2 regions of the Heyndrickxia sp. NPDC080065 genome follow, and region 1 is predicted to be linked to the other one. Evidence: a T-box and tRNA genes for the amino acid it is inferred to sense, from the RefSeq annotation. Region 1 holds a T-box; the other holds one or more tRNA genes.
What was found. A T-box is a leader RNA that pairs with one kind of tRNA and senses whether it is charged. The one in region 1 lies ahead of proS (proline--tRNA ligase), so its partner is inferred to be a tRNA-Pro.
Positions count from the first base shown of each region.

Region 1 (8,882 bases):
ACGATTAGGATTAGTATTAGGTCAAAAGGGTGCTCTACCTATGATGCTGCTCCCATATAGCTTGCGAATCGGCGGTACAATTGGTTCAGGTAAGCAGTGGGTTTCATGGGTTCATGTGGAGGATGCCGTCCAAATGATTTTTTTTGCTATCCAAAATCAACAAATTAAGGGGCCATTAAATGTAACCGCACCTAATCCTGTTCGTATGAAGGAGTTTGGAAAAACCATTTCATCTGTAAAGCATTCACCACACTGGCTTCCTGTCCCTAGTTGGATATTAAAACTAGGATTAGGAGAAATGAGTAATATGCTTCTAAAAGGTCAATGTGTTTTTCCTGAAAAAACAATAAATCACGGATTTATTTTTAAATATTCTGAATTAAATAACACCTTATTGGAAATACTTAATAGTCAAAGGAATTAGACAAATATTACGATGCATAAAATTTTAAAAAAACAAAGAAATTTTATAGTTTTTTTAGGTTATATAGTATGAAAGTATGAGAAAATAAAGTAATATGGTGAGGTGCAGTATAGATAAATTTCGGGTTTTAGGGGGAAACAGAAACATGGCAGAGTTTGTTAGCAGTTTTTTTCGGAAAAGAAGTGTAAAACGGTTTATTATATTTGCTTTGATTGCGCTCATATTATACTTTTTGCGAAGTATGATGAATTTAATACTGCTAACGTTTATTTTTGCTTTTTTAATGGATCGTCTTTCAGATTTTGTATCTAGACGATTTCATATACATCGAAAAATAACGGTAATCGTTCTATATGTCGCAATTGTTGGCTTGCTATCACTTGGTATAGTAAAATACTTACCATTGCTTATTACTCAAATTACCCAGTTAATAATGCAGTTAGTTAATTTCTATTCCCAGCCACAAGAAAGTGTGGTAATTAACTATATTGTGCAGCAGATTACAGAAAAAATTGAAATCACAAGCTTTTTGAAACAAGGATTTACATTTTTACTTGGTTATTTTTCAAATGTAGGTAAATTAAGCTTAAATATTTTCTTATCCCTAATACTAAGTCTTTTCTATCTTTTAGAAAAAGAGAGACTGATTGATTTTACTAAGAAATTCAAAGACAGTAAAGTGGCTCCATTTTATGATGAGATTGAGTTTTTTTGCAAAAAATTTGTGGCTACTTTTGGGAAGGTTATCGAGGCACAGTTTATTATTGCGATTGTAAATACGGTTCTTACAACCATTGCCCTTTCCATTATGGGATTTCCACAGCTATTCGGGTTAGCGATGATGATTTTCGTCCTAGGATTAATTCCGGTCGCTGGGGTAATTATTTCACTTATCCCGTTATGTATTATCGCCTATAGTATCGGCGGGTTTGTTCACGTATTATGGATTGTTATCGTCATTGCTGTTGTTCATGCTATCGAAGCCTATGTTTTAAATCCGAAATTAATGTCTTCGAAAACAAATTTGCCTGTATTTTACACATTTATCGTTTTAATTTTTTCGGAGCACTTCTTTGGTGTATGGGGACTTATCCTCGGGATTCCGGTATTTGTATTCCTGTTAGAAATTTTAGATGTAAAAAATGAAAAAGTGAAATTAATAAAAATCAAAAAATAAAAAGATGTATCAGCTTGACTTTGTATAAAAAAATTAGTATATTTTTTAAAAATTATATATAAAAAAACGTAGATAAGGATTAGTAAAATGTCTTCGTCTCTTCTAGAGAGGAAACGATTGGTGAAAAGTTTCCAGAGACCCCATTTGAACCTGCCTTGGAGTTCTGTATCGATTTTAACTAAGATACATGCGGTTTTCGAACCGTTATCAGCAAAGAGTGTACAGCATAGCTGTAAATAAGGGTGGTACCACCAGGCCTCGGTCCCTTTTTCGGGATCGGGGTTTTTTTGCGTTTAAAATAGGTATTTTGGAAAGATTATTGCTATTTCGTATAGAGATCACTCCATAATATCATTTAGTTTCGGAGCATTTTTTCTTATGGCTATTTTCGTAAAGTTTGTTGCTTTTTTAGTGATATTTTATTAACAATCTGAGTTGATTGTAGCGGAGGACACTTGACTCCTGCGGGAAAAAGAGGGAAATGGGAGACTCCACAGGCGGTTACGCTGAGGAGGCTCCCATCCCTCCCCGCGGAAAGCAAGTGTCTGAAGCGGAAATCAATGGACTAAGTTTATAGTCTAAAAACAACAATTTATACGAAAAGAGCCTTTCTTATAAAATGGATCTCCTCAACTTTCTGATATGGTAGAAATAAGATTTCGTTTCAAAAGCAATAAAGTTTTAGAAAAGAGCCTTTAAAAAATCGAAGGGAAGATGTATTGTGGCAAAGGATAAGAAGTTTGTTGAAGAAATAACCGCAATGGAAGATGATTTTGCACAATGGTATACAGATGTAGTAAAAAAAGCGGATTTAGTTGATTACTCTTCTGTTAGAGGTTCAATGATCATCCGTCCATATGGATATGCGATTTGGGAAAATATTCGTGATGTATTAGATGCGAAAATTAAAGAAACAGGTCATGAAAATATTTATATGCCACTGTTTATTCCAGAAAGCCTATTGCAAAAAGAAAAGGATCATATCGAAGGCTTTGCTCCAGAGGTCGCTTGGGTGACACATGGAGGGGAGGAAGAACTAACTGAACGTCTTTGTGTTCGTCCTACATCTGAAGTTTTATTTGGAGAGCATTATGCAAATATTATTCATTCCTATCGTGATCTGCCAAAACTATATAATCAATGGGCTAATGTTGTTCGCTGGGAAAAAACAACTAGACCATTTTTACGTTCTCTAGAGTTTCTATGGCAAGAAGGACACACTTGTCATGCAACAACTGAGGATGCCCAAGAAGAAACATCAAGAATGCTTGATATGTATGCAACTGTATGTGAACAATATCTTGCAATTCCTGTTCTTCGCGGCCGCAAAACAGAAAAGGAAAAATTTGCAGGTGCAGTTCATACATTAACGATTGAAAGCTTAATGCACGATGGAAAAGCATTGCAATCAGGAACATCACATTATTTAGGAACAGGTTTTGCTGAAGCATTTGGCATTCAGTATACGGATAAAAATGGCGAACTTCAAACTGTTCATCAAACATCATGGGGAATTACAACACGCTTAATCGGTGCTTTAATTATGGTTCATGGAGACAACCGTGGTCTTGTCGTACCACCAAAAATTGCACCAAAACAAGTAATGATTGTACCAATTGCCCAACATAAAGAAGGGGTTCTCGATAAAGCGTATGAACTAAGAGATCAGTTGAAAAAAGTGGCAAGAGTCGATATCGACGCAAGCGATAAAATGCCAGGCTGGAAATTCAATGAGTCTGAAATGAAAGGAATTCCAGTACGTTTAGAGGTTGGACCTAAGGATATCGAAAAAGGTCAAGTTGTCCTCGTTCGACGAGATACAGGTGAAAAAATCTTTGTTCCGATGGCTGAGCTCGAAACAAAAATCATCGAACTTTTAGACGACATTCAAAAGAACTTATTTGAAAAAGCAAAGGCTCACCGAGAAGAAAGAACAAGTATCGCGCTAAATATGGATGAGTTCAAACAAATCCTTGCTGAAAAACCAGGCTTCATCAAAGCAATGTGGTGCGGTGATGTGGCTTGCGAAAACTTCATTAAAGATGAAACATCCGCTACATCTCGCTGCATTCCATTTGTAGAAGAAAAGGTTTCTGATACATGTGTATGCTGCGGTGGAGAAGCGAAACATTTGGTGTATTGGGCGAAAGCTTATTAATAAGAAGAAAACACAGATGGCGAGGGTGCCATCTGTGTTTTTTTTGTCTTCGTTTAGGCGTGTCCAACATTTTATTAGAAATAATCATTCTTAAATAATTATCGACTTTAGCCTCGAATTAGAAATTTGTTCTTAAGTTTTTCTATACGAAAAAAGATAAAAAGGAACAGATATCTACATTTGAAAAATTAATCAAACGTTTGACGTTTGATTAAAAGTAAAAGGAAACTGATAAAAAAGACTTAGTTTATAAATTTTGATTGCGAAGTTTGTGAAATTGTGTAATTTACAGATTGTCGTTTTATTTACACAATAATTAGTATTAGCTGAAAAAAGTGTATCGTAGTGGGATATAAAGCCACCTGATTTGACAGTTCGTCACCTAATATAAAAATTTTTTAGGAATATTTGTTTTTATCTTCTGAAAGAGCTAAAAGTAAAAACGCCTGGACAAACCAAGCGTTTTTTGTATCTAACTATGCTATTATTTTGGATGAAACTAGCTAGGTGAATTGTTGTAACCCGTTAATCAAAAAGGTTGGTTTTATCTGAACATAGTAGATCATTGGTAAAATGCTTTAATAGAAAAATAGTATCCAATCCAAACCTATTTAATAATCCGCTTTGCACCTACAAAACGCTCTTTCCAATATTTGTCTGACATTTTTACTATTTTTACGCCTTTAGATGTGGCTCCTATAAATTTTCCATCTCCAATATAGATCGCAACAAAGGATACTTTTCCTTTTTTATCTCCAGTTGCATAAAAAACCAGGTCTCCTTGCTGTAATTGATTTAATTTTACGGATTTACCAGACTTGTATTGGTCAGCACTTGTTCTTTTAATGTTCATTTTCGTAGCAGCTGTTTTGTACACATATTGTGTAAATCCGCTTGCATCAAAGCCTTTAGGAGTAGTGCCTCCCATTTTAAACTTGCTTCCTTCATACCGTTTTGCCACTGATACAACCTCTTCCCCATAATTGATTGAAGCGAATGCCTGTGAAAACGGTGAAAACAAAAATGCTGCAGCAAATGCAAAAATAGCTACAATAACCACTAAAAATTTTGGCTTACTAATAGAAAAATCCATCCTTTTGACCCCCTGATTGTTTGTATATTTTTCAACACGATTCAATATATGATGGGTTATTGGAAATGATTCTAAAGTTTTAATTTTTAGAAAAAAGGACTTTGTTATTTGAAAGTTACTTTAGTGTAGAGGCGATAATGATGATTGTAAGTGAGACGGATTTGAGGAGAAAATTATAATAGGAAGTAGAAAATTAGTTAATAAATGAGGGTGAATCGTAAGCTCACCCTCATCTCAAAAATATTTATTAGAAAATAATTGAGTCAATTGAATAGCTTCCAGGACCAACAAGAGCCACACCAATTGCTACGATAATAAGTAAGAAATTATATTCATAACCATTTTGTGTAACCCAGTAGCCGTTTTGTCCGTGTACTTTAACAATCGCTACGAGCATTGTAAGAGCGATTAAAAGTGCTCCAATTGGAGTTAAAAGTCCTAAGGCAAATAATAATCCTCCGAAAAGTTCACCTAGACCTGCTAATAGTGCCATCATGATTCCAGGTTTAATATTAATCGATTCAAAGAAACCGCCAGTTCCTTTTATTCCGTGTCCTCCAAACCATCCAAATAATTTTTGAGTGCCGTGTCCGGCAAATGTAAGTCCTAAAACAATACGTATAATTAAAAGTCCGAGACTTGCTAAAGCTGTCATTTATGTTTCCTCCTTTGAAGTTTTTGTTACTAACATTTATTATTATATTAACTAACTTTTTGTAAGTCAATAATTATTTTATATTTAATTTGTTTTTTTGAGGGAAACAAAAAAACCTTAGTTTCAATAAATAAAAACTAAGGTAAGATTTTGACATATTATTAAAAATTTTATTCATTACAGCTATCCATCGAAACCCACTTATCTGCCCAATGCTGTACCTCTACGAGAGCTGGTGTAATCGCATGACCTTTTTCGCTTAATCGATATTCGATTCGTACAGGTGTTTCTGGAAAAACATCCCGAATCACAATCTTTTCATTTTCTAACTCTTTCAAACGATCGGAAAGCATTTTTTGACTTATATGTGGAATATTCTCAGCGATTTCATTAAAACGCATAGGTTTCTCTTCTAGAACTCGGATAATTACTCCAATCCAGCGTTTGCCTAATAATTGAAATGCTTTTTCAAATTTTGGACAAAGCTTTGATCCTTCCATATTGCTGCACCTCCTATATGGAATCAAGCATAACTTTTTTCCTATTTGTTATCTATTATACACCTTTTGTAAACTTACTAATAGTAAGTAAGTTTATTTTTGAAAAATTAATTTTAAACTCTTGTTTTTATTAGATGTTCATAAATTGGTAATTTATTTAGTCTTTTACATATTATTAAAGTATTTTTTATTTTCTGAGGAACCAACTAATGTTTCTCCTCGTCTATTAGTAAAGGGTGAGAGGAGGAAATGTATGTTTTCTAGAAAGAGATGGAGCTCATCCCCTCAGGCAAATACAATACTAAGTCATGAGGATAAAATTACATGGCTTATGGAAGAATACGGGGAAATGGTCATTCGTCTTGCCTTTACATATGTAAAGCAAAAAGAACTAGCTGAAGATATTGCACAAGAGGTTTTTATCAAGTGCTATGAAAAAATAGAAACCTTTCAAGGACAATCATCATATAAGACATGGCTTTATCGAATCACAGTAAATAAGTGTAAAGATGTATTGAAGAGTTGGTCCTTTAGAAACTTTTTTCCATCAGAGTTAATCGAATTAAAACTTAAAGGCACACATCAATCTTTTGATAAGAATTTGATTGAATATGAAGAAAAACAATTTATCTCATCTATTGTTTTAGATCTTCCTTTGAAATTACGGGAAGTAATTATTCTACATTATTATGAAGAGCTAACAATTACGGAAATAGCTGATCTACTAAATCAAAACTCTAATACTATAAAAACTAGACTCTACCGAGCTCGAAATGCGATAAAACGGGTATTGGAGGGGGAAGATGAAAAATGGAAGACAAATTAAAAAACTTAAATGAAAGTATGAATGAGACGTTCTTAAGAGATGTCCACTTTACTGATAAGAATAAACAATTTGTTTTAAAATCGATAAAAAAAAGTAAAAGATTTCGCTTTACTTCTAGATATAAAGGAACACTCAATATAATTCTCAGTGGTTTAGTCACTTGTGTAGTGATGATTAGTCCTGCCTTTTATAGCGGTAAGCAGCTTGGCTTGTTAAAAGAAGAGCCGTCACAAACATATACTTCAAAAGAAAGTACAATTTTTTATCCTCCAAAGCAAGATGAATTATATGCAGAAATGACAAAGGAAGCAATTTTTAATAAAATGCTGAATTCTTTAGATTATTTCAAAACAGTTTCAGGGATCTTTAAGTCAGCCAGTATAGATAGAAATGGAAAAGAAAGTGGAGGTATAGTGGAATATCAATTGATTAATCAGAAACAACTTAGTGGATATAGCAAGATAGGTTCTGTATTTGGGGATCCTCATGCCAGCTCAACTAGAGATATTTACATTAGTGAAAATAAGAGATGGGAAATTAAAGATCAAAATTATAAGGAACGTCATTTTCAATACCCCACATCATCGGAAAAAACAACTTATACGATTGAGCGAGGGAGTTATCATTTTATAACAAGTAGGCGGGACATTCCTCCAATTGGGGCTCCTCAAACTTCTTTATTCCCTTATATGTATACGGTGAATTATTTAAGTGACTTTAAAGATTGGGAAATTGCAAAACAAAATGAGATATTACTAGGTCATAACACAGTCATTTTAAAAGGGGAAATAGAACATAGTAGTTTTCGTTTTTGGATAGATAAGGATACGGGCATTCTACTAAAATATGAAATATTTGATAGAAATGGAAAGTTAGAATCCTATTTACATCCCATTGAAATGAAAATTAATATCCCTTTAGATACAAAAGATTTTAAACCAAATCTTAGTGGACTGATAAAAATCTCCGAATGAATTGGAATATATTCTTAAAATCGAGGTAAAAGAAGTGATGATGAAAAAAAACAAAAAAAGCAATTCTCCAACAAGAAGTAAGGGTAAGAAGATAAAAATTCCATTAATTATTATTAGCATATTATTATTGGCTATAGTAGGCGTTTTATCTTATGCTTATTTGGAATATAAACAAGGCTATGCAAATTCAATAAAAAGTTCAGGACTTAAAAAAGAAAATATTGAATTCCATGGGGAAGAAGATAAATTTGGAAAAATAAATGTATTGTTGCTGGGCATTGATTCTAGGGGAGAAAAAGATTCCCGTACAGACACCATAATGATTGCACAATATGATCCCGATACGAAAAAATCCAAAATAATATCTATAATGCGAGACTGTTATGTAGAGATTCCTGGGTTTGGAAGTCATCGAATCAATGCAGCGTATTCGTATGGAAAGACGGATTTACTTAGAAAAACTATTACTGAAAACTTTGGAATTAGCATTGAATATGTCGCGTTAATGGATTTCAAGGGTTTTTCAAAAACAATCGATGCCGCTTTTCCGAAAGGTATTGAAGTGGATGTAGAAAAAGAAATGTCTAAAGGAATCGGTGTTACACTCTCTCCTGGTGTTCAAAAGCTTCATGGAAAAGAATTATTGGGTTATGTAAGATTTAGAAAAGATGGGTTAAGTGACTGGGGAAGAGTGGAACGTCAACAGAAAGTGATAAAATTATTGGCGGATAATATAACAAGCATGAAAGGAATCGTAAAATTACCAAGAATGATTGGTACGGTACTACCCTACATTGACACGAACATGAAACCATCATTGATTTTATCTATCGCGACCTCTTTTCTATCAGAAAATAATAGAAGCATTGAAACTCTTAGAATACCCGTTGATGGAGCATACAAAGATGTTACTATCGAGAATGCGGCTGTATTAGATATAGACTTATCGAAAAACAAAGAAGCAATTGATGAGTTTTTAAACCATTAAACATCATAATTGATAAAAGAGTTCGGTTTTTATTAGATCGAACTCTTCTTCAGTCGTTATTCACCTTTATATCCCACTACGTTCAGA
Region 1 is NZ_JBNNWS010000002.1:182,604-191,485, reverse strand. Features, by position in the region: gene ACQKP0_RS03095 (TIGR01777 family oxidoreductase) at 1-424, shown strand, start outside; gene ACQKP0_RS03090 (AI-2E family transporter) at 570-1,601, shown strand; T-box leader at 1,662-1,871, shown strand; gene proS (proline--tRNA ligase) at 2,362-3,759, shown strand; gene ACQKP0_RS03080 (C40 family peptidase) at 4,367-4,852, opposite strand; gene ACQKP0_RS03075 (DoxX family protein) at 5,100-5,507, opposite strand; gene ACQKP0_RS03070 (winged helix-turn-helix transcriptional regulator) at 5,678-6,007, opposite strand; gene ACQKP0_RS03065 (sigma-70 family RNA polymerase sigma factor) at 6,261-6,833, shown strand; gene ACQKP0_RS03060 (hypothetical protein) at 6,818-7,807, shown strand; gene ACQKP0_RS03055 (LCP family protein) at 7,809-8,795, shown strand.

Region 2 (8,882 bases), on a different contig from region 1:
CGTTCCCATCCCGAACACGGAAGTTAAGCTTCTCAGCGCCGATGGTAGTTGGGGGCTCTCCCCCTGCAAGAGTAGGACGTTGCCAGGCTACGCCCCTATTGGGGCTATTATTTTGTCTGATTATATAGATTGGCCCGTTGGTCAAGCGGTTAAGACACCGCCCTTTCACGGCGGTAACACGGGTTCGAATCCCGTACGGGTCACCATTTTATTACATAAATTCATTTGTTGGAGGATTAGCTCAGCTGGGAGAGCACCTGCCTTACAAGCAGGGGGTCGGCGGTTCGATCCCGTCATCCTCCACCATTCATTTTATTTTTTATTACGAGCCATTAGCTCAGTTGGTAGAGCACGATCGAGTAAGCTGCGGAGCAAAACATCAGCGTACCAATCGAGCCGCATCTTGAATAAGCCTCCTGAGATTGGGACGTCGTAGATGCACAAAGTTAGGTAGATTTTTAAATAATAAATATTATCTTATTACGAGCCATTAGCTCAGTTGGTAGAGCATCTGACTTTTAATCAGAGGGTCGAAGGTTCGAGTCCTTCATGGCTCATAAAAGTTTTCTTAAGTAAAAAAACTTGCTATAATTGCGGAAGTAGTTCAGTGGTAGAACACCACCTTGCCAAGGTGGGGGTCGCGGGTTCGAATCCCGTCTTCCGCTCCAGATACCCTTGCCGGGGTGGCGGAACTGGCAGACGCACAGGACTTAAAATCCTGCGGTAGGTGACTACCGTACCGGTTCGATTCCGGTCCTCGGCACCAACGTTTTTCAATATTATGCGCCCGTAGCTCAATTGGATAGAGCGTTTGACTACGGATCAAAAGGTTAGGGGTTCGACTCCTCTCGGGCGCGCCATATTTTTCGGGAAGTAGCTCAGCTTGGTAGAGCACATGGTTTGGGACCATGGGGTCGCAGGTTCGAATCCTGTCTTCCCGACCAGTTCTAGTTTATATAGTATTATGGGGCCTTAGCTCAGCTGGGAGAGCGCCTGCTTTGCACGCAGGAGGTCAGCGGTTCGATCCCGCTAGGCTCCATTTTTAAAATCATGGCGGTGTAGCTCAGCTGGCTAGAGCGTACGGTTCATACCCGTAAGGTCGGGGGTTCGATCCCCTCCGCCGCTATCTTAATTAATATGATAATGGACCCTTAGCTCAGCTGGTTAGAGCAGACGGCTCATAACCGTCCGGTCGTAGGTTCGAGTCCTACAGGGTCCATTTAAAACGGAGGAATACCCAAGTCTGGCTGAAGGGATCGGTCTTGAAAACCGACAGGCGGGTTAAACCGCGCGGGGGTTCGAATCCCTCTTCCTCCGCCATATAATAATGGTCCGGTAGTTCAGCTGGTTAGAATGCCTGCCTGTCACGCAGGAGGTCGCGGGTTCGAGTCCCGTCCGGACCGCCATTAAACTAAAAAATTATATAGCTTAATAAGATGGAGGGGTAGCGAAGTGGCTAAACGCGGCGGACTGTAAATCCGCTCCCTCAGGGTTCGGCGGTTCGAATCCGTCCCCCTCCACCATTTTAGGGGTATAGTTTAATGGTAAAACGAAGGTCTCCAAAACCTTTGATGTGGGTTCGATTCCTACTACCCCTGCCAATATAATATTAAACATGCGGGTGTAGTTTAGTGGTAAAACTACAGCCTTCCAAGCTGTTGTCGTGGGTTCGATTCCCATCACCCGCTCCAAATTACATAAAGGGCCTATAGCTCAGCTGGTTAGAGCGCACGCCTGATAAGCGTGAGGTCGATGGTTCGAGTCCATTTAGGCCCATTAATAAAATATACGTTTCTAAACTAGCTATTTTTATTTAGCTAGTTTTTTATTGTTTAACGAAACAGTTTACTTCTAGCGGCAGCGGAAAATCCCACAAGGTTAAAAACTAGCCACTGAGGAAAGTATGATTTATTATTTTCTTCTCAATGAATATATAGTTCTACTTTGGTTACTAGGGGATTATTTCATTTAGAAGGGAACATTATTTCGGAATTGTGGACCATATCTCCGGTTCTGTGGACCATTTTTATCAGAATGTGGATCAAGTTCTTAGTACTGTGGACCGTTTCCTTCAGAAGGGATCTTTATTTCGGATTTAGGGACCATTTCTCTGGATCTGCGGATCATTTTTATAAAAATGTGGACCAATTTCTTAGAACTGAGGACCATTTCTTTCAGAGGGCCATTTTTTTCAGATTTGGGGATTCATTGTGATCCAAGCATCGCTTTGATTACCACTAGATCCTTTTTTTCTTTTAGGAATGTAGTAAAAACATATTTATCGAAAAATTAATCAAGGATATGTCTCAGTCTATGTAGTATATAAATAGGACGGGGTCAATTTTGAGTATGCCACTATCCTTATGACAGCGTGTCTTTGCAATTTAAAAATACCTTGTTCAATGTAAAATATAATAACTAGAATGGTGAGATACAATGACAAAATCAATTATCTTTGATATGGATGGAACTCTTTTTCAAACAAATAAAATATTAGAAATATCACTTTCAGAGACATTTGAGTACTTAAGAGTAAAGGAGGGATGGGAAGGGGAGACACCGATTGAAAAATACCGTGAAATAATGGGGGTTCCTTTGCCGGTGGTTTGGGAGAACTTATTACCTAATTATTCAAATGATGTTCGAATAATGGCAAATGATTTCTTTCATGCTAAACTAATCGATAATATTTATAAAGGGAATGGAGAGCTCTATCCAAATGTGACAGAAACTTTTGCCTATTTAAAAAGCAATGGATACACCATATTTGTTGCTAGTAATGGTCTACCGGAATATTTGAGTGCAATTGTAGAGTATTACAAATTAAATCAATGGCTGACCGATGTTTACAGTATTCAGCAGATTGAATCTCAAGATAAAGCTGAATTAGTTCGTATCTTGGTACAAAAATATAATATAACAGGTGGAGCTTTAGTAGGTGATCGAATTTCTGATATCCGTGCAGCTAAATCAAATGGGCTACTATCGATAGGATGTAATTTTGATTTTGCTCAAGCCGAGGAATTACAACACGCAGATAGAATAATAAACGATATTTCGGAATTAAAAAGTATATTAGAAGAAGGAGCCTTTCAAATTGAATAAATATTACTGGGATGATAAGTTGGAGTATTTAACCCGAACAAGAGATTTATATTATAACGACGATTATCTTGAGTTTTTAGTGAAATCAGTTTGGAAGATTGATAAACCTGTGAGCATGGTTGATTATGGCTGTGGATATGGATATTTAGGGTTAAAGTTATTGCCTTTGCTACCACATGGAAGTAGCTATACAGGAATTGACATGGGGGAGCAATTAATCCGTAATGCAGAAGAACTTTTTCAAAATCTCCCCTATCAATCTCGGTTTATTCAAGCGGATATTAACACGATTAATTTAGAAGAAGAATATGATATTGCTCTTTGTCATGCTTTTTTATTGCATGTGAATGATCCGATACATATATTGCAATCAATGATTAGCCGTGTGAAGGATGGCGGAAAAATCATCTGTTTCGAACCACATTGGATTTCTACTATGTCTTCCTATTATATTAACAACGAAGACCAATCAAAATTGATTCCTTTAGGCTTTCTTCAAAAATTATATGAACAAGATACAAAAAGGGATGGAAAAGATGGAAACATCGGCATTAAATTACCCATCTATTTAAGTGAACTGGGGGTTAAAGGTGTTCAATGCAGGGTAAGTGATAAAGTCAATTTCCTTGATTCAAATGATGATACGAACCTTAAACTGTACGAATCATTAAAAATGGATGGCTTTGGTGAAGTACCTGGAGAAGAAACTGAATTTATCAACCGTTTAATGGAAAGGGGAGCCACATTTTCTGAAGCGAAAAATCAATATGATTCACAGCTATATTTATCTAAACTATTTTCTCCTTCCTCCTCCTTGACCTATGCGCCAAATATGAAGATCACTTTTGGTACGGTAAAAAAATAGAACTTTTTTGTATTTAATTAATCTTCGGCGGACACCTGTTCCGTTATTTATGACAAAATGGGTTAATTTATTATATTTTCGGACATAGGTTCCGTTATTTAGTATTAAGACAGTAGTTTCCTTGTATTTTTCCATAAATAGCGTACCCAGTGTCCGCTTAGCCCTTAAATTATGGTCATTTAATAAAAATAACGGACTAAATGTCCGTATGATATGTTCTTAAGTTTTTCTCCACATTATCGGAACTATTTAGTATTTTAATCAAAGCCTTATTTCGGTAATAAAATCAAAGTCTCTGCAGTTGAAAAAGATTGCAGTTTTTGTTAGGATATAGAATGAACGTTCAGTATTAATTATGAATGTGTGCATAGATTTTCGATTGGATCGGAGTAGATTTGTGTGAATAAAAAGCAATTGCAAAGTGAGCAGACCAAAAAGCGGGTTGCTGATGCTGCAAGGGCCCTGTTTGTGCAGAAGGGATATAAGGCAACATCTATCGAAGAGATTGTTGAGGCAACAGGAAGCAGTAAAGGGAATATTTATTATCATTTTAAAAGCAAAGAAGGCCTATTTTTATATTTATTAGATGAATGGGATCGAGAATGGGTGCAAAAATGGGAACAAAAAGAGCCACTCTACCATACGACAACTGATAAATTGTTTGGGATGGCGGAGCAGATGGCTCTTGAAGACTTAAATCATCCTTTGACTAAAGCTGCTGATGAGTTCTTCAATAATGAAGAAAAAACAAATGAAATTGAAGAGCGTATCGCGGAAATGGTAAAAGGGCATCTGAGATTTAATCAACATTTGCTTCAGCAAGGGATTGATAGCGGTGAATTCAAAAGAGAAAATGTAGAAAGCCTTGCTGTTGTTCTAGAAAGTTTATGGATGGGACTTGGTCAGATGTCTCGAAGTACTAGTTTAGAGGAAGCACTTAAGCTCTACCACTTAGCTATTAAAGTGTTTCTATATGGGATTGCAAAGGACTCTAATTAAGGATTATTGGATTGCTGAATATCAGCTAATCGTTAAGAAGCTGTTTATTTATGTAATCCTTCTTTTGCCTATAATATAGAATGAACGTTCAGTATTTTTAAATTCGAAGTGGTTCTGTATCCTTAAATTATATACTGAAGGTATTTGGAGGTTTATATGTCACTATTGTTAAGAAATAGGGGAGCGATACTGCTTCTCATGTTAAATATATTTTTGATTTTTACTGGAATAGGTCTAGTGATTCCAATAATGCCAACTTATATGATAGAGCTTCATATAAATGGAAGCATTGTAGGATTGTTAGTTGCAGCATTTTCATTAACACAATTATTGTTTTCTCCATTTGCAGGAAGATTATCGGATACACTTGGAAGGAAAAAGATCATTGTTTATGGAATGGTTATTTTTGCTGTTTCTGAGTTGATATTTGGAATGGCAAGTTCTCCTGTCTTTCTTTTTGCATCAAGAATGCTAGGCGGGATTGGTGCAGCGCTTATTATGCCCGCTGTTATGGCATATACGGCAGATGTCACTTCAACAAAAGAAAGAGCAAAAGGGATGGGATTTATTAATGCATCAATAACAACGGGCTTCATTATTGGGCCAGGAATTGGAGGCTTCATAGCTGAATTTGGAATTCGTGCTCCATTTTATGCAGCTGCGGTAGCTGGTGCGATTGCAGCATTGATTACACTATTTGTTTTACCCGAATCATTTACAGCTAAAGAGCCAGTGACGGACAAAGAGATTCAAGTGAAAAAACAAAGTCTGATGAAACAGCTTCTGTATTCATATCGAGAGCCGTATTTTTTAAGTTTAATTATTGTGTTTGTTATGTCCTTCGGTTTAGCCAATTATGAAACAGTCTTCGGTTTGTTTGTGGATCATAAATTTAGTTTTACACCGAAAGACATTGCATTCATCATAACGTTTGGTTCTATTGCAGGTGCAGTCGTACAGGTTACTATATTCGGATGGCTATTAAATCGATTTGGTGAGAAAAATGTTATCTCTTTCTGTTTAGTTATTGCAAGTCTGTTTGTATTATTGACACTATTTGTGCACACGTACTTTATGATTATTGTTGTAACCTTTATTGTTTTTTTATCCATCGATATTATGCGTCCGGCAGTTGGGACACTAATGTCAAAAATGGCACATGATCAGCAAGGATATGTGGCAGGGTTGAATTCGGCTTTTACAAGTCTTGGAAATATCGCAGGTCCTATTATAGCGGGTTTTCTATTTGACTTAAACATAAATTATCCGTATGTTTCTGCTTTCCTCGTCCTTTTCATTTGCTTTATTTTATCATTACAAGCGGGACGGAGCGGTAGACAACCGACAAGTATGAAACCAAAGGGGAATTCAACAGTATAATATGGATAAACCTACTAAAAACTTACTAAACGAGGAGGATCATGATGTCTAGAAAGGCATATCATGCAAAGGATGCAGCAGCAATTGGGCCATATTCACATGCAGTTGATTCAGGAGAATTAGTATATTTATCAGGTCAAACCCCCATTAACCCAGCTACACAAGAACTAATAAAAGGTGATGTAGGAGAGCAAACGAAGCAGTGCTTTATAAATTTATTCAAAGTATTAGAAGCAGCTAACCTTACGCCTGATGATGTGGTAAAAGTAAATGTGTATTTAACAGATATGAATAATTTTTCTGCAATGAATGAGGTATATAAAATGCAGTTTACTGAACCTTTTCCTGCCAGGACTACTGTAGCTGTTCTGGCACTCCCCCTTGGTGCAGAAGTTGAAATTGAAATGATTGTCAAAAGACCTAACTAGATATAAATGGTAAGGAGCCTATTTCTTAAAAGAAAAGGCTCTTTATTCATTTTGCTATAGCTTAGCCTGATTAAAAAATTTCTTTTGGAGAGAAAATAACGGGAAACGAAATGGAGGTTTCATTATGAAAGAGGAAAACAATGCCGTATTTACTGTTGCAGGAACAAACATTGATGAAGTGAAAAGATTAAATGCACAATCCGGGATGTCTTATATTGAAGTAAAAGAATGGTTGGCTAAAACAACAGGGGGACATGGTACATCGATCTATAGTGATACTAATCCAGAAGATGTAAAAAGGAGAAATCAGCAATCGGTGAAAACCACTAAAGAGTGACAAAATGAAGCCATTTTAAGCACTTTCCTTTTATTTTCTTGAAAAAACTAATCTCAATTTCTTTAGAATATGTGTTAACTGTGATACTTAAAAGCAGAATCGCCAAAAAGGAAGGCTCAAAAAAGCCTTCCTTTTTTAGGTAAATAGAAAATATGGAATTCAAACAGCATTAAATAGCAAAAGCATTCTCATTCCTAATTAAATTGAATGAAGTAGAAAAGTAAGGAAGCTAAAATAAATAAACAAATATACATTTATATTTAGGAATAAAAGACAAGTAACTGTTACTGTTCAATCATTTTGATAATGAGTAAACAGCGAACTAGGTGTAATGATTTTTTTGGTCTAAAGCTGCTAATAAAATACTTCTATTAATATGGCAATAGCTCCGAGAATCACTGCTCCCCAAGCCACAATCTTTTGTGGAGAAGCAAAAGTGACTAAACCTAGGACCACAGCAATACCACCTAACCAATAAGGGGCGTAGAAAAATCCGACAATTGCTGCTATAATCCCTAACCAACCAAGCCAAAGACCTGTAATTTTACTCATTCATATCACCTCCTCGTTTTAAAAGTGACTTTCTTGCAGCCTGACCTTAAAAGCTATTGGCTAACGGTCTTACTGTATATTATGATGATGAGAAAATGAGTGACAATAATTAATCTGTATTCGTTCATTATTTTTCTAAAACATTTAAGGGTTGAATATTGTTAAAGGGACCTAGGTAACTTTATATAGAAAAAAGTAAAAAATAATCAAAACTTTCCCTCTTTTTTGCGGTATACTTATTATAAATCATGTTCTTTGAAGGAGGGATAATATGGATATCGCATTTATCATTATCATTTCGGTCTATGTGATTTACTGTTTGGTCATGATTCCTTTTCAGTACAATTATATTTCCTCAATGAAGGATTTGAAAAAGACATCTAATCTTACTCACAATGAATTATATGAAAACATGAGTTTTGAAAAGGAACAAATGCATTTTAATCTTCAAGGAAATATCATGAATATGCCTTCAAGCCTAATCGCTATGCTTATTTATAAACTTCGTCATCGCAGGAACCAGTAGTTCAACAAGTTTCTTTGTAAAAATGTTATCGCTTTCAGTTGTTTTTTTTTGAATAACCTGTTAACATTAACCTATAAATTCATATTGAATCACATGTTACTGATACGATCAGGCATGGTGGTAAATAGAAGGGAGTTTATTTCCTTTTGTTGTACCCCCATGCCTTTTTTATGTCCTAAAACTAAAAATTAGGTATATAAGTTATAGGAAATAGTATTATAGTAACAATCATAAAGGAGTCTTTAGAATGCTATTCAATCTATTTAAAAAAGAAAAAGAAAAAGAAGAATTACAAATATATGCACCAGTGAATGGGGAAATTATTCCGATTGAAGAGGTTCCAGATCCCGTTTTCAGTCAAAAGATGATGGGGGAAGGAGTTGCAGTAATCCCTACAAAGGGGAATATTCACGCTCCTGTTGACGGGACAATTATTCAAGTAGCACCTACTAAGCATGCGGTAGGGATTCTTGCTAAGGATGGATCTGAAATTCTTATTCATGTTGGCTTGGAAACCGTTTCTTTAAAAGGAGAAGGTTTTAAAGTTGCAGTTAATAATGGAGACAAAGTTTCTGCTGGGCAGTTGTTAATCGAAGTTGATTGGGATTATATTCAAGTACATGCCAAAAGCACTGTCACACCAATTGTGATTACTAATAGTCTTGAAGGAAATAAACAGTATATTATGAC
Region 2 is NZ_JBNNWS010000001.1:454,727-463,608, reverse strand. Features, by position in the region: rRNA gene rrf (5S ribosomal RNA) at 1-88, shown strand, start outside; tRNA gene ACQKP0_RS02185 (tRNA-Glu) at 132-206, shown strand; tRNA gene ACQKP0_RS02180 (tRNA-Val) at 231-306, shown strand; tRNA gene ACQKP0_RS02175 (tRNA-Lys) at 485-557, shown strand; tRNA gene ACQKP0_RS02170 (tRNA-Gly) at 594-668, shown strand; tRNA gene ACQKP0_RS02165 (tRNA-Leu) at 678-766, shown strand; tRNA gene ACQKP0_RS02160 (tRNA-Arg) at 784-860, shown strand; tRNA gene ACQKP0_RS02155 (tRNA-Pro) at 868-944, shown strand; tRNA gene ACQKP0_RS02150 (tRNA-Ala) at 967-1,039, shown strand; tRNA gene ACQKP0_RS02145 (tRNA-Met) at 1,053-1,126, shown strand; tRNA gene ACQKP0_RS02140 (tRNA-Ile) at 1,146-1,219, shown strand; tRNA gene ACQKP0_RS02135 (tRNA-Ser) at 1,228-1,320, shown strand; tRNA gene ACQKP0_RS02130 (tRNA-Asp) at 1,330-1,406, shown strand; tRNA gene ACQKP0_RS02125 (tRNA-Tyr) at 1,439-1,523, shown strand; tRNA gene ACQKP0_RS02120 (tRNA-Trp) at 1,528-1,601, shown strand; tRNA gene ACQKP0_RS02115 (tRNA-Gly) at 1,618-1,691, shown strand; tRNA gene ACQKP0_RS02110 (tRNA-Ile) at 1,703-1,776, shown strand; gene ACQKP0_RS02105 (HAD hydrolase-like protein) at 2,437-3,105, shown strand; gene ACQKP0_RS02100 (class I SAM-dependent methyltransferase) at 3,098-3,970, shown strand; gene ACQKP0_RS02095 (TetR/AcrR family transcriptional regulator) at 4,370-4,969, shown strand; gene ACQKP0_RS02090 (MFS transporter) at 5,126-6,349, shown strand; gene ACQKP0_RS02085 (RidA family protein) at 6,394-6,777, shown strand; gene ACQKP0_RS02080 (gamma-type small acid-soluble spore protein) at 6,902-7,114, shown strand; gene ACQKP0_RS02075 (hypothetical protein) at 7,469-7,666, opposite strand; gene ACQKP0_RS02070 (DUF3949 domain-containing protein) at 7,938-8,192, shown strand; gene ACQKP0_RS02065 (PTS sugar transporter subunit IIA) at 8,440-8,882, shown strand, end outside.
Region 2: it has a tRNA-Pro gene. The T-box ahead of proS (proline--tRNA ligase) is inferred to sense a tRNA for this amino acid. The anticodon was not compared.